Regions from separate parts of the Enteroscipio rubneri genome, predicted to be linked through region 2. Evidence: predicted binding sites of a transcription regulator. Region 2 holds the regulator's gene; the other holds the start of a gene.
The links. The regulator LexA, encoded in region 2, represses DNA repair genes until DNA is damaged. The targets are predictions, from matches to a motif close to CNAACANNTGTTNG.
Positions count from the first base shown of each region.

Region 1: a site for LexA is predicted at 2,406-2,419, ahead of uvrA (excinuclease ABC subunit UvrA). Genes of this name have one in related genera too.

Region 1 covers NZ_CAWVIN010000001.1:675,411-681,005, reverse strand. The annotation lists gene uvrA (excinuclease ABC subunit UvrA) at 1-2,259, opposite strand, end outside; gene ABGT83_RS02965 (PTS sugar transporter subunit IIC/EAL domain-containing protein) at 2,501-4,642, opposite strand; gene ABGT83_RS02960 (nitrous oxide-stimulated promoter family protein) at 4,884-5,228, opposite strand; gene ABGT83_RS02955 (MFS transporter) at 5,422-5,595, shown strand, end outside.
Region 2 covers NZ_CAWVIN010000002.1:669,207-674,801, reverse strand. The annotation lists gene miaB (tRNA (N6-isopentenyl adenosine(37)-C2)-methylthiotransferase MiaB) at 1-167, shown strand, start outside; gene miaA (tRNA (adenosine(37)-N6)-dimethylallyltransferase MiaA) at 180-1,160, shown strand; gene ABGT83_RS13450 (hypothetical protein) at 1,693-2,037, shown strand; gene hflX (GTPase HflX) at 2,195-3,508, shown strand; gene lexA (transcriptional repressor LexA) at 3,696-4,334, opposite strand; gene nrdR (transcriptional regulator NrdR) at 5,112-5,558, shown strand; gene dut (dUTP diphosphatase) at 5,558-5,595, shown strand, end outside.

The sequences.
Region 1 (5,595 bases), on a different contig from region 2:
CACGTTGAAGGAGAAGCGCCCCGGCCCGTAGCCGCGCGCCTTCGACTCCTGCGTGCTGGCGAACAGCGCCCGGATGTCGTCCCAGAGGCCTATGTAGGTGGCCGGGTTCGAGCGCGGCGTGCGCCCGATGGGGCTCTGGTCGATGTTGATGACCTTGTCGATCTTGTCCAGGCCGGTGATCTTCTTGTACGTGCCGGAGCGGCGGTGCGCATGATTCACGCGGTTCGCGAGCGCCGGTGCCAGCGTGTCGGTGACCAGCGAGCTCTTGCCCGAGCCCGACACGCCCGTGACCACGGTGAGCGTGCCGAAGGGAACCTCCAGCGTCAGGTTCTTCAGGTTGTTCTCCGAGGCGCCCGTGAGCTTGAGCGACCCGCGCCGCGGCTTGCGGCGCTTCTCCGGGACGGGGATGGTGCGGCGGCCCGAAAGGTAGTCGGCCGTGAGCGAGCCCTCGAACCTCACGATCTCGTCGGGCTTGCCGGCCGCCACCACCTCGCCGCCGTGCTCGCCCGCGCCCGGGCCCATGTCGATGACGTAGTCGGCGCTGCGGATGGTGTCCTCGTCGTGCTCCACCACGATGACGGTGTTACCCAAATCGCGCAGGCGCTCCAGCGTGGCGATGAGCCGCTCGTTGTCGCGCTGGTGCAGGCCGATGGATGGCTCGTCCAGGATGTAGAGCACGCCCATAAGGCCCGCGCCGATCTGCGTAGCCAGGCGGATGCGCTGCGCCTCGCCGCCCGAGAGCGTGGCCGTGGCCCGCTCGAGCGTGAGGTAGTCCAAGCCCACGTCCACCAGGAAGCGCAGGCGCGCCTTGATCTCCTTCACGATAGGACCGGCGATATGCTCCTCGGAGCCATGAAAGGCCAAGCCCTCGAAGTAGTCGAGCGAGTCGGCCGCGCTCATCTCGGTCACGTCATGGATGGACCGATTCCCCACCGTCACGGCCAGGATCTCCGGCTTGAGGCGCTTGCCACCGCACGTCTGACACGGCACGATAGCGAAATACTCCGACAGCTTCTCGCGCTGGTTGTCGGACTGGGCTTCCTGGTAGCGGCGCTGCACGGCAGCGAGCGCGCCCTCCCACTCGATGTACCAGTACGTCTCGCGGCCGTCCACGGTCACGTAGTCCACGCGCACCTTATCGTTGCCGAGGCCGAAGAGCAGCGCATCCTGCGCCTTTTTCGGCATATCTTCCCACGGCGTATTTTCGTCGGTGCCCATGTGCTTGGCCACGGCGCGCAGCACCTGCGGGTAGTAGTTGCCCGTCTTGAACGGCGCGATGGCGCCCTCGGCCAACGTGAGCGAGGGGTCGGGCACCACGAGCGAGGGGTCCACCTCCTCGCGGCTGCCGATGCCGAGGCAGTCCGGGCAGGCGCCGTAGGGGGCGTTAAACGAGAAGTCGCGCGGCTGCAGCTCGTCCATGGAATGGCCGTGCTCGGGGCACGCCAGCGCGAGCGAGAAGATATGCTCGCCGGCGCCGAGGCCACCCGTAGCGCCGCTCGACTTGCCGCCGCCCTCGCCGAGCGGCTGCCCGTCCTCGCCGAGCACCTGCACGAGCACGCGCCCGTCGGCCAGCTTCGTGGCCAGCTCCACCGCCTCGGCAATGCGGCTCGTGGCGCTCTCCTTCAGCTGCACGCGGTCCACCACCACGTCGATGAAGTGCTTGATCTTCTTGTTGAGCGTGAGCGGCTCGGCCTCGAGCTTCACGATCTCGCCGTCGATGCGCACGCGGCTGAAGCCCTCCTTCTGCAGGTCGGCGAACAGCTTCGTGAACTCGCCCTTGCGTCCGGTGACGACCGGGGCCATGATGATGGCCTTCGCATCGGGAGCGAGCGCCAGTATCTCGTCGGTCACCTGGTCGGTGGTCTGCTTGCGAATGACGCGCCCGCACTCAGGACAGTGAGGCACGCCCACGCGAGCGAACAGCAGGCGCAGATAGTCGTATATTTCGGTGGTGGTGCCCACGGTGGAACGCGGGTTCTTCGACGTGGTCTTCTGGTCGATGGACACGGCCGGTGACAGGCCGTCGATGCTATCCAGGTCGGGCTTGCTCATCTGCCCCAAGAACATGCGCGCGTAACTGGAGAGGCTCTCCACGTAGCGGCGCTGGCCCTCGGCGTACATCGTGTCGAACGCGAGGCTCGACTTGCCGCTGCCTGACAGACCCGTGATGACCACGAGCTCGTCGCGCGGGATGATGAGGTCGATGTCCTTGAGGTTGTGCTCGCGGGCACCCTTGATGACGATGGCATTCTGTCCCATGTGGCTTATCGCTCTTTCTCTTCGCGCATCTGCTACCGGCGCCGCGCCTACAGCGCTGCGCGCCGATGGTCGCAAATTAGGCTACCGGGAAACTATCATTTCCGTGCAATCGTCCATTCTAGCGCAGCGAGCGGAAAGAGCCCGCGAAAACATCCGTTCGTGTCCGAGCGTTCAAACGATGCGCACAATTCGTTCGATGGCAGATCGCGCGGGATTCTTCGGCTTATGTACAGCGCGCCCTTTATTCAGACGGCGGAGCACCGTCACGCAAGCGAGCCCGCTCCACCATTTCATCGAGGGGCAGCGCGGGGGCGTACAGGTAGCCCTGGAAATACGTGCAGCCGAGCATCTTCAGCACATCGCGCTGCTCGGCCGTCTCCACGTACTCAGCCAGGACGGAGAAACCCAGCTGCTCGGAGAGATCGGCGATGGACGAAACGATCTCGGCGTAGCGCTCGTTCTCCATGACGCCTTTCGCGATGGTTCCGTCAAGCTTCACCACGCTGAACACGCTTGTCTCAAGATACTGGAACGACGTTCGCCCCATAGAGAAGTCGTCGATTGCGAGCGGCATGCCGGCATCCGCCACGCGCCGCAGAAGGTCGTGCGCGCCCTCGTCCCAGCGCAGTGCCTCACGCTCGGTGGCCTCCACCACCACACGCCCCGCATCGAGACCGCTCGCACGAAAAGCGTCGATCATGAACCCGACCGCCGCCTCGTCCTGCAGCATCGAGGCCGTGGCGTTCACGCTCACGCGAAAGCCGAAGTCGAGCTCCCCCGCATGCGCGAGAGCCTCCAAAACCCGCGCATCTTCGATCGCCCGCTCGAATACGGCGCGTTCCAGCCGGTTGACGACGCCTGCCTCCTTTGCTAGCTCGATAACGAGCGGCGGATACAGCATGCCGTACACGGGGTGTTCAAGGCGCAGCAGCGCCTCGGCCCCTGTTGAGCGCCCCGTCGCGTCGAACTGGGGCTGGTAGCGCAGCTCGAAGGCGCGCTCGGCCACCGCACGGCGCACGTCCTCCGAAAGCGAACGGGCCACTCCTCCCAAGGCGCCCGGAGCCGCGACGAGCGCGCGCTCGCGCCCGGCGCGTTCATCCTCTTGGAACGACGCGAGCAGCGAGGCGTATTCCACTCGCGCCCGGTCGTCGGCCAGTTGCTCGTAACGACGTAGGAATGGCAGGTAGAGCACTGCTCCCAGCGCGATGCAGACGAGCTGCAGCACGGCTCCCGCAGGCGAACCCGTGGCCACATAGCCCCCGACAAGCGGCGGAGTCGTCCACGACACGTCCACCATAACGGGCGGCACGAGACCCGTCGCAGTCGCCGCATATGCCACGACAAGGTTCACCATCGGCACGATGATGAACGGCACGAACAGCGCCGGATTCCACACCACCGGCAGACCGAATAACATGATTTCCGAGATATTGAAGCACATGGGAATCGCGGCAAATGCTGACAGGCGCCGTGCGCTTCGCCGCCTTCCGAAAACGAGCATGGCGATGAGCAGCGACAGGAGCGCGCCCGCCCCTCCGATCGAAGCGAATACGTCAAGGAACGTCTTCGTCACGATCTGCACAGGCTCGCCGCCAACTGCGAGCGCAGCAGCATTGGCCGCCGTGCCCGGCACGAACACGCTCTGCGCCACGCCGTCGAGCATGTTGCCCCCGTGAATGCCGAAGAACCACATGACGTTGTTCATGAACAAATAGAGCAGGCCGCTGCCGAGGGTGGCCGTAGCCAGCGGGAAAAGCGCGCTCACTCCCCAGAAGAACGCCTCCTCCACGCAGCTCGCCCCAGTGAGCGCCGTCGCACCGACGTTCACCAGGCTGAATAGCGCAATCACCACGGCGATGGGGAACAGCCCCGTGACGGCCTGGTTGAAAACGTTGTCGATGCTGTCGCCGTAGAGCCGCGGCGCACGTCGGAGGTTCACGAGCCGACAGTACAGAACCGACGATCCAAGCCCGCACACGATGGCGATGAACAGCGAACGGGTGCTGAGAACGACCAGATCGAACCCCGCCGTGCCAAAGCCCACCGACATGAGGTAGGCCGCGAGCGCGGCGAATGGAGCTCCCTGAATGAAAAACGCGCCGAAGCGCTCGGCGTAGGCGTTCGCGTAGCGCAATGCCACAGCCACGGCTACGTAGAGCGAGAATATGCCCATCGTGGCATCGTAAACAAGGTGGAGCAGGCCCTCGACCTGCGGTGCACTGCCGAGCAGTTCTTGGTACGGTTCGAGCGGGAGATTCAGCAGGATGAGGCAGAACGAACCCACGAGCAGCACCGGAATGGTGAGGATGAGGCCCTGGCGGATGGCCTGGAACGCCATGACCCCTTCCAAACGCGCGAACTGCGCGTACACCTTGTCGAGCATGCCCGCCCTTCCGTCACCTCGTTCCGCTCTCGGTCAAAACCTGCACCGATAGCCTTCGGCAACCATTGTACCCCGAATAGGCACGGCGCGCAGCGCGGGCGGATACGTTCGGAAAGCGGATTTCGATCCGGTCGGCGCTTTAGCGAGCGAGTCGCATGGCGAACGAGCGACGCCGATCTGCACGCGGCCCAACAAGTGGAACACGAACCACGAGCGCGCGTCTCGACAACGCCGCCAGCTTCTACCGGCCCAGGAGATGGCGAACCGCTGCCACGGGATGCTTCCCGAGCATGCGCGGACCCGCATAGCGCATGACGGCGCAAATCTCATCGCGCTTGTCGGTCGTATAGCAGTGGTTGCCACACTTCTCGCAAGAAGTCTTGGCCTCCATGCGGCGACATCGTTCTGTGCGCAACACAGCATAGGCGTCCACGTCTGCACAGGCAGGGCATACGGCCTCGCCACAGTGCGCGAGCTCGCTGCGCGCGTTCCCATCATGGTTGCCTGCGCAATACAGCGCCACCATCTGGGAGATGGTGCGCTTCTCGCGGGCACGCCGCTTCGCCGTCCTCGGTGAGTCTTGCATAACGCGCATAATAGCAGAGCATACCATTTCGCGAGCATGAAGACACACGAATGGCTCGAACTTCCGGGGGTTTACCCGCTTCGGCGAAGCGGGGCGGAGTATACTTGGAGCGGTTCGGTGCGAACCAGGGGGTACGACCCCGACCTTCAAGGGAATGGCGGGTGCTCAGCGTCAGGAAAGAGAGGGCTGGGACGTGGAAGCGACAGCGCAAGCGCTCGACGAGAAGCAGGTCTCGGACGAAGCTCCGAGGCCGCAAAAGCTCACTATACGGCATGTCCTCGCAGTGGGCACCGGCGCGCTTTTGTGCTTCTCCTCCTCCGCTATCGTGTTCAATACCTGGTCGATCTTCGTCGTGCCTGTATCGACG
Region 2 (5,595 bases):
CGGGGCTGCTATCGGGTCGCAGTCCCAAGAATCAGACTGTCCATGCGCCGCTGCCTCCAGGCGTCTCTGCCGAGGATCTTGCTGGCAGCATCGTGCGCGTGCGCGTGGACGAGGCCAAGACATGGTATCTTGCCGGCCGCCTCCTCGATCCTCCGACGCGCCCCTGAACGGCGTCATCCATGCATTCTGACCAGACGAAGGCGTCTGCTTCACTCGACCTCTCCGCACCTGTTGTCTGCATTGTAGGCCCTACTGCTTCAGGCAAGACCGCGCTCGCACAAGCGCTTGCGCTCGAGTTGAACGGGGAAGTGGTGAGCGCTGATTCCATGCAGGTTTACCGAGGTATGGATATCGGAACGGGCAAGCTTCCCGTCCCTGAGCGCCTCGTGCCGCATCACGGTTTCGACCTTGTGGATCCGGGGCAGCCATACTCCGCAGCCCTTTTCCAGGATTACGCTCGCGAATGCTTCCGCGACATCGATGCGCGGGGCAGGCGCTGCGTGCTATGCGGGGGTACGGGCTTCTACGTACGTGCCGCGATCGACGCATACGAGTTCCCAAAAGGCGAACAGGTGGGCAATGCGGTGCGCGAGCGGCTCAACCGGTTCGCCGAGGAGCGTGGAGCCCAAGCTGTATGGGAGCTTCTTCGCGACCGCGATCCTGAAAGCGCGGCCCTCATTCCGCCAGCCGACACCAAGCGCGTTGTGCGCGCCTTCGAGCTGCTCGACGAGAACGAAAGCTACGCTGCACAACGTGCAAAACTAGCCGCTCTCCCGCAACTCGTGCCCGCTTCTCTCATCGGCTTGGCGGTCGATCCCGACATCCTTCGCGAACGCATTGACGCGCGGGTGGACGCTATGGTGCAGGCGGGACTCGTCTCCGAGGTTAAAGGTCTGTTAAACCACGGCTTCCGCACGGGTGTCACCGCGCCCCAAGCGATAGGATACAAGGAGATCGTCGCTGCGCTTGAACACGACACGACGATGGGGGAGGCAATCGAGCGCATCAAGACGGCCACACGGCGCTACGCTAAACGCCAGCGCACATGGTTCCGCAAGGACAAGCGCATTCGCTGGATCGACGCAAACGAACAGGAAGTCGACCCGCTTGTCGAACAAGCGCTTGCTGCTCTCAGGGAAGCAGACGCCAGCCGAACATAAAGGAGCAGAGAGACAGTCAATGGAACTCGAATTCGCCAGACTACGCGGACTCGGCAATGACTTCATCTTCATCGACGATCGTCCATGCGCTATAGAGCTCACTGTAGAGCAGGTCGCATGCCTGTGCGATCGCCACGTCGGAATCGGCGCGGACGGAGTGGTGCTCGTACGCCCTCCCGCCATCCCAGCTGCGCGGCCTTATGCATTACATTAACGCCGATAGCACGCTGGCGCAGTTGTGCGGCAACGGCATCCGATGCTTTGCGAAATATCTCGTTGATCGCGGCCTTATTGCCGCGGCGGAGGACCATCTGACGGCGAGGCGCTTTCCAGGTCGAAGCCCATCAGCTTTGAGGTCGACACGCAGAAGAAGCTGGAGCGTACGACTGTTGATATGGGCCGGCCCCTTCTCGATCTTACCATCATACCGGTCACGGCCAAGGCGAATGCCGTAAGCTCGCAAGGCTCCGCATACGTCTGCGATCTGCCGATGGAATCTCCCTAGAGAACATTCGCATTCACGTGCGTATCGATGGGCAACCCGCATGCCGTCTGCTTCGTCGACGATTTTCTTTCATTGTCGGACGAGCTGTTCGCCGACCCTGCATCCAAAGGTCTCCGCACCTTCGTCGTTGCGAGAGTCGGGGTATTCTTCGAATCCCACCGGCTTTTCCCGGAAAAGTCGAACATCGAGTTTGCCGTCATACAAGCGAACAACATCGTCATGCGCGTATTCGAGCGTGGTTGCGGCGAGACGAAAGGCTGCTCGAAGCCGTACGTCGCATCAAGGAAACAATGCTGTATCGTTTATAGCTCTAGCATCGGATATGGTATGATGAGCGACAAGGGCGATCATGCCCGTATCGCGCCCGAGTGACGATGAGGAGCAGCCGCATGCAGACAAAACCGGCCTTTGCATAGAAATTCTTCGATGCGACGTACCTGATCAGGGCGTCGCCGCATCGGTTACGATGCATACCATGCACGCGTCATCCTCTGATGACGCTGAGGTCTGTTTTGAAAGGATTGCCCCCATGTCCGAATTTGAATCCGTCATCACGCGGGGGATGACCCCCATCTCCGAGCAGCATCGCGAGCGAGCCGTTCTTGTTGGCGTCGACCGACCGGGCGCCAACTGGCCGATCGATTCGTCGCTTGCCGAACTCGAACGCCTTGTCGATACAGCCGGGGCCGATGTTGTAGCCACCACGATCCAAAAACTCGACACGCCGAATCCGCGTACCTTCGTGGGCACGGGAAAAGCCGAGGAAGTTGCTGAGCTTGCTCGAGCTCATAGCGCCGATCTTGTTGTGTTCGATGACGAACTCTCGCCGTCGCAGCAAGCCAACCTTGAGAAGACGGTGGGCAAGCCTGTGAAGATAATTGACCGCACAGCGCTTATCCTCGACATCTTTGCGCTTCATGCCAACAGCAAGGAAGGCCGCTTACAGGTGCGCCTCGCACAAAACCAATATTTGCTGCCGCGGTTGCGCGGTATGTGGGCGCACCTTGCTTCGAACCGAATGGGCGGTGGCGTAGGCTCCCGCTTCGGAGAGGGGGAGAGCCAGCTCGAGGTTGACCGGCGCATGGTGCGCAAGCGCATCACCTCCATCAAGCGCGAGCTCAAGCATCTGGCTGAGGTTCGGGCCGTACAGCGTGAGAGCCGCTACGAAAGCGGCATGTACAAGGTGGCTCTTGCCGGCTACACCAATGCCGGCAAGTCGAGCTTGATCAATCGACTGACGAATGCCGATGTCCTCGCCTACGACAAATTGTTCGCCACGCTCGACTCGACGACCCGCAGGTTCGAGCTGCCGGAAGGCCGCGAGATCACAATTACCGACACTGTTGGATTCATCCAGAAACTCCCCACGACGCTCGTCGAAGCGTTCAAGTCGACACTCGACGAGATTACGGGGGCTGATCTCGTCTTGCACGTTGTCGACGCCTCTTCCGACCAGTACGAAGCCCAGATAGCTGCTGTCGAGGATGTTCTCGGGCAGATCGGGGCCCAGAACATCAAGCGTGTGCTGGTGTTTAACAAGTGCGATGTGCTTGATAACGAAGGACTCGCGGCACTGCGATCTCGTTACGCACAGGCGCAGTTCGTCTCGGCGGCAACAGGAGAGGGAGTTGACGAGCTCGTTTCCCATATAGCCCGCGTCGCGTCGTCGCACGACACGCATATGAACGTGGTCATACCTTACGATCGCGGGGATTTGGTATCCGTTGCCCACGAGCGTTGCCGTATTCTCTCGGAAACGCATGAGGAAGCCGGCACGCACATTGTCATGCTGGCCGCTCCTTCATACGCCGGCCTATTCCGCGCGTTCTCGGAAAGCAACTGAAGCATTCGACGTATTCAGAAGGCGAGCTTTTCGACCAACACGCATCCAGTCTCGCTGGACTATGCGGCCAACCTATCAAGTCGACCACATGCACGCACCGACCCGGTTGATCGAGCGCATTCAGACATCGACTCGCCGATTGCAAACCGGCGAGTCGGCTTCTTTCATGCAATATCGACCAAGATTATCAAAGCCGACGGAACACCGCGACAACCTTGCCAGCAATCGAGCAATCAGTCGTGATGATAGGCTCCATCGTGGAGTTCTCCGGCTGCAGACGTACGTGCCCCTGTTCTTTGTAGAACCGCTTGACCGTTGCACCGTCATCGACCAGAGCGACCACGATATCGCCGTTGTCGGCGACAGGCTGCTCCTTCACGACCACGTAGTCGCCATCGTTGATGCCCGCTTCGATCATCGACTCGCCGCGTACCGACAGCAAAAACGAAGGGGAGTCGCCCACGATATCGGTCGGAAGCGAAAGCGTGTCGGTTATGTTCTCTTCGGCAAGGATGGGCGAACCGGCCGCAACGTTACCGACGAGCGGAACGTTCACGATCTTGCTGAACGAAGGTTGGATGACATTCGTGGCAAGCGCCGCGTCCTCAAGCGGATACGTGAGCGCTATCGAGCGCGATTTGAGCGGATCGCGCTTGATGAGTCCCTTCTGTTCGAGCGCCTTAAGATGCACATGGACGGTTGAAGGGGAGGAAAGCCCGAGGCTCTGGCATACTTCGCGCACGGTAGGACCATACCCCTTCTCCCTGATGCACTCCTCGATGCAGTCGAGCACCGCTTGCTGGCGCTTCGTTACCTTCTCGGCCATAGGGTCGTCCTTTCGTCGTCCGATACTACTAGCGAACAAATGTTTTAAAGTCTCTTGACATGAACCTTTGTTCGACCTATTATATACGCGAACAAAGGTTCTACGCAAGAGCAGGAGGGTAAAAATGAAGAAATATGCGACGAAATATCTTGTCGAGGGAACGTCCGCTCTTCGCTTGGAAGCGATCGAGACCGCCGAGCATGAGGCCGAGATTATCGTATTTCCCGGGCCGTACCAAAGCGATCGTCCATCGAGCCCAAGTTCAGACAGTTCCTGCTTCGGATATCATAGTAAACTCGGTCGAATCGATAGGAACGTTCTCAGATCGCAGTTCGTTACAGAGCTGCGATCAGGAGACGCAGCGGGAAAACCCTTCGATCGTATGAACCTCCTGCAGGCGACCGTTGGCGGATTCACGCTCTGCGCAACGGCGTTTTTTGGGTTGTTCCTTGCTTTATAACACACCCTCATGGAGGACATCAACAAAAGCCTTCCGTCGCTCTGCTTGCGATGATCGAATCGCTTTTGATATTTCCCCTCCGAGGTTCTTGAAGTCGACCAGCCCCATCGGCCGGCATCGACTACGCGAGGGCGATGCGCGCCCGACCTTCTCATAAAGGATCGGGACATAGCCGCAGGCACCGACATGAACACATTGGGTATGGACATGTCCGAACCATCATCGGCCTTGACGCTCTTTCCAATGATTTCATCGATTTCATTGAACCACAATATCTAGTATGTTAGGGTGGAAAAAACGCTGACAGAAGGAGTGCCATGCGCTGTCCATCCTGCGGTCATTCCGAATCGAAAGTTGTCGATTCTCGACCATCCGAAGACGGTGCGACCATTCGTCGGCGCCGTGAATGCCTCGAATGCGGTCATCGCTTCACTACCTATGAGCGGCTTGGCGACACTCCGCTTATAGTCATCAAGTCCGATGGATCGTCTGAAGTCTACGATCGCGAAAAACTTATGAGAGGCCTGCTTATCGCCTGTGCAAAAAGACCTATTTCTCCAGAACAGGTAGCGACGCTCATCGAGAGCATCGAGTCTGAACTCCGCAATGCATCAAAGAACGAGATCAAGTCCAAAGAGCTCGGCGATATGGCTCTTGTCCGCCTTGCAAAGCTCGACGATGTCGCGTATGTACGCTTCGCAAGCGTATACAAGGACTTCCAGAACATCGAGGAATTCGCTGCCGCATTGGAAGGGATGAGCTGATGGAGGGCATTGCCGTGCCGCTCAAACAGCTCGATCC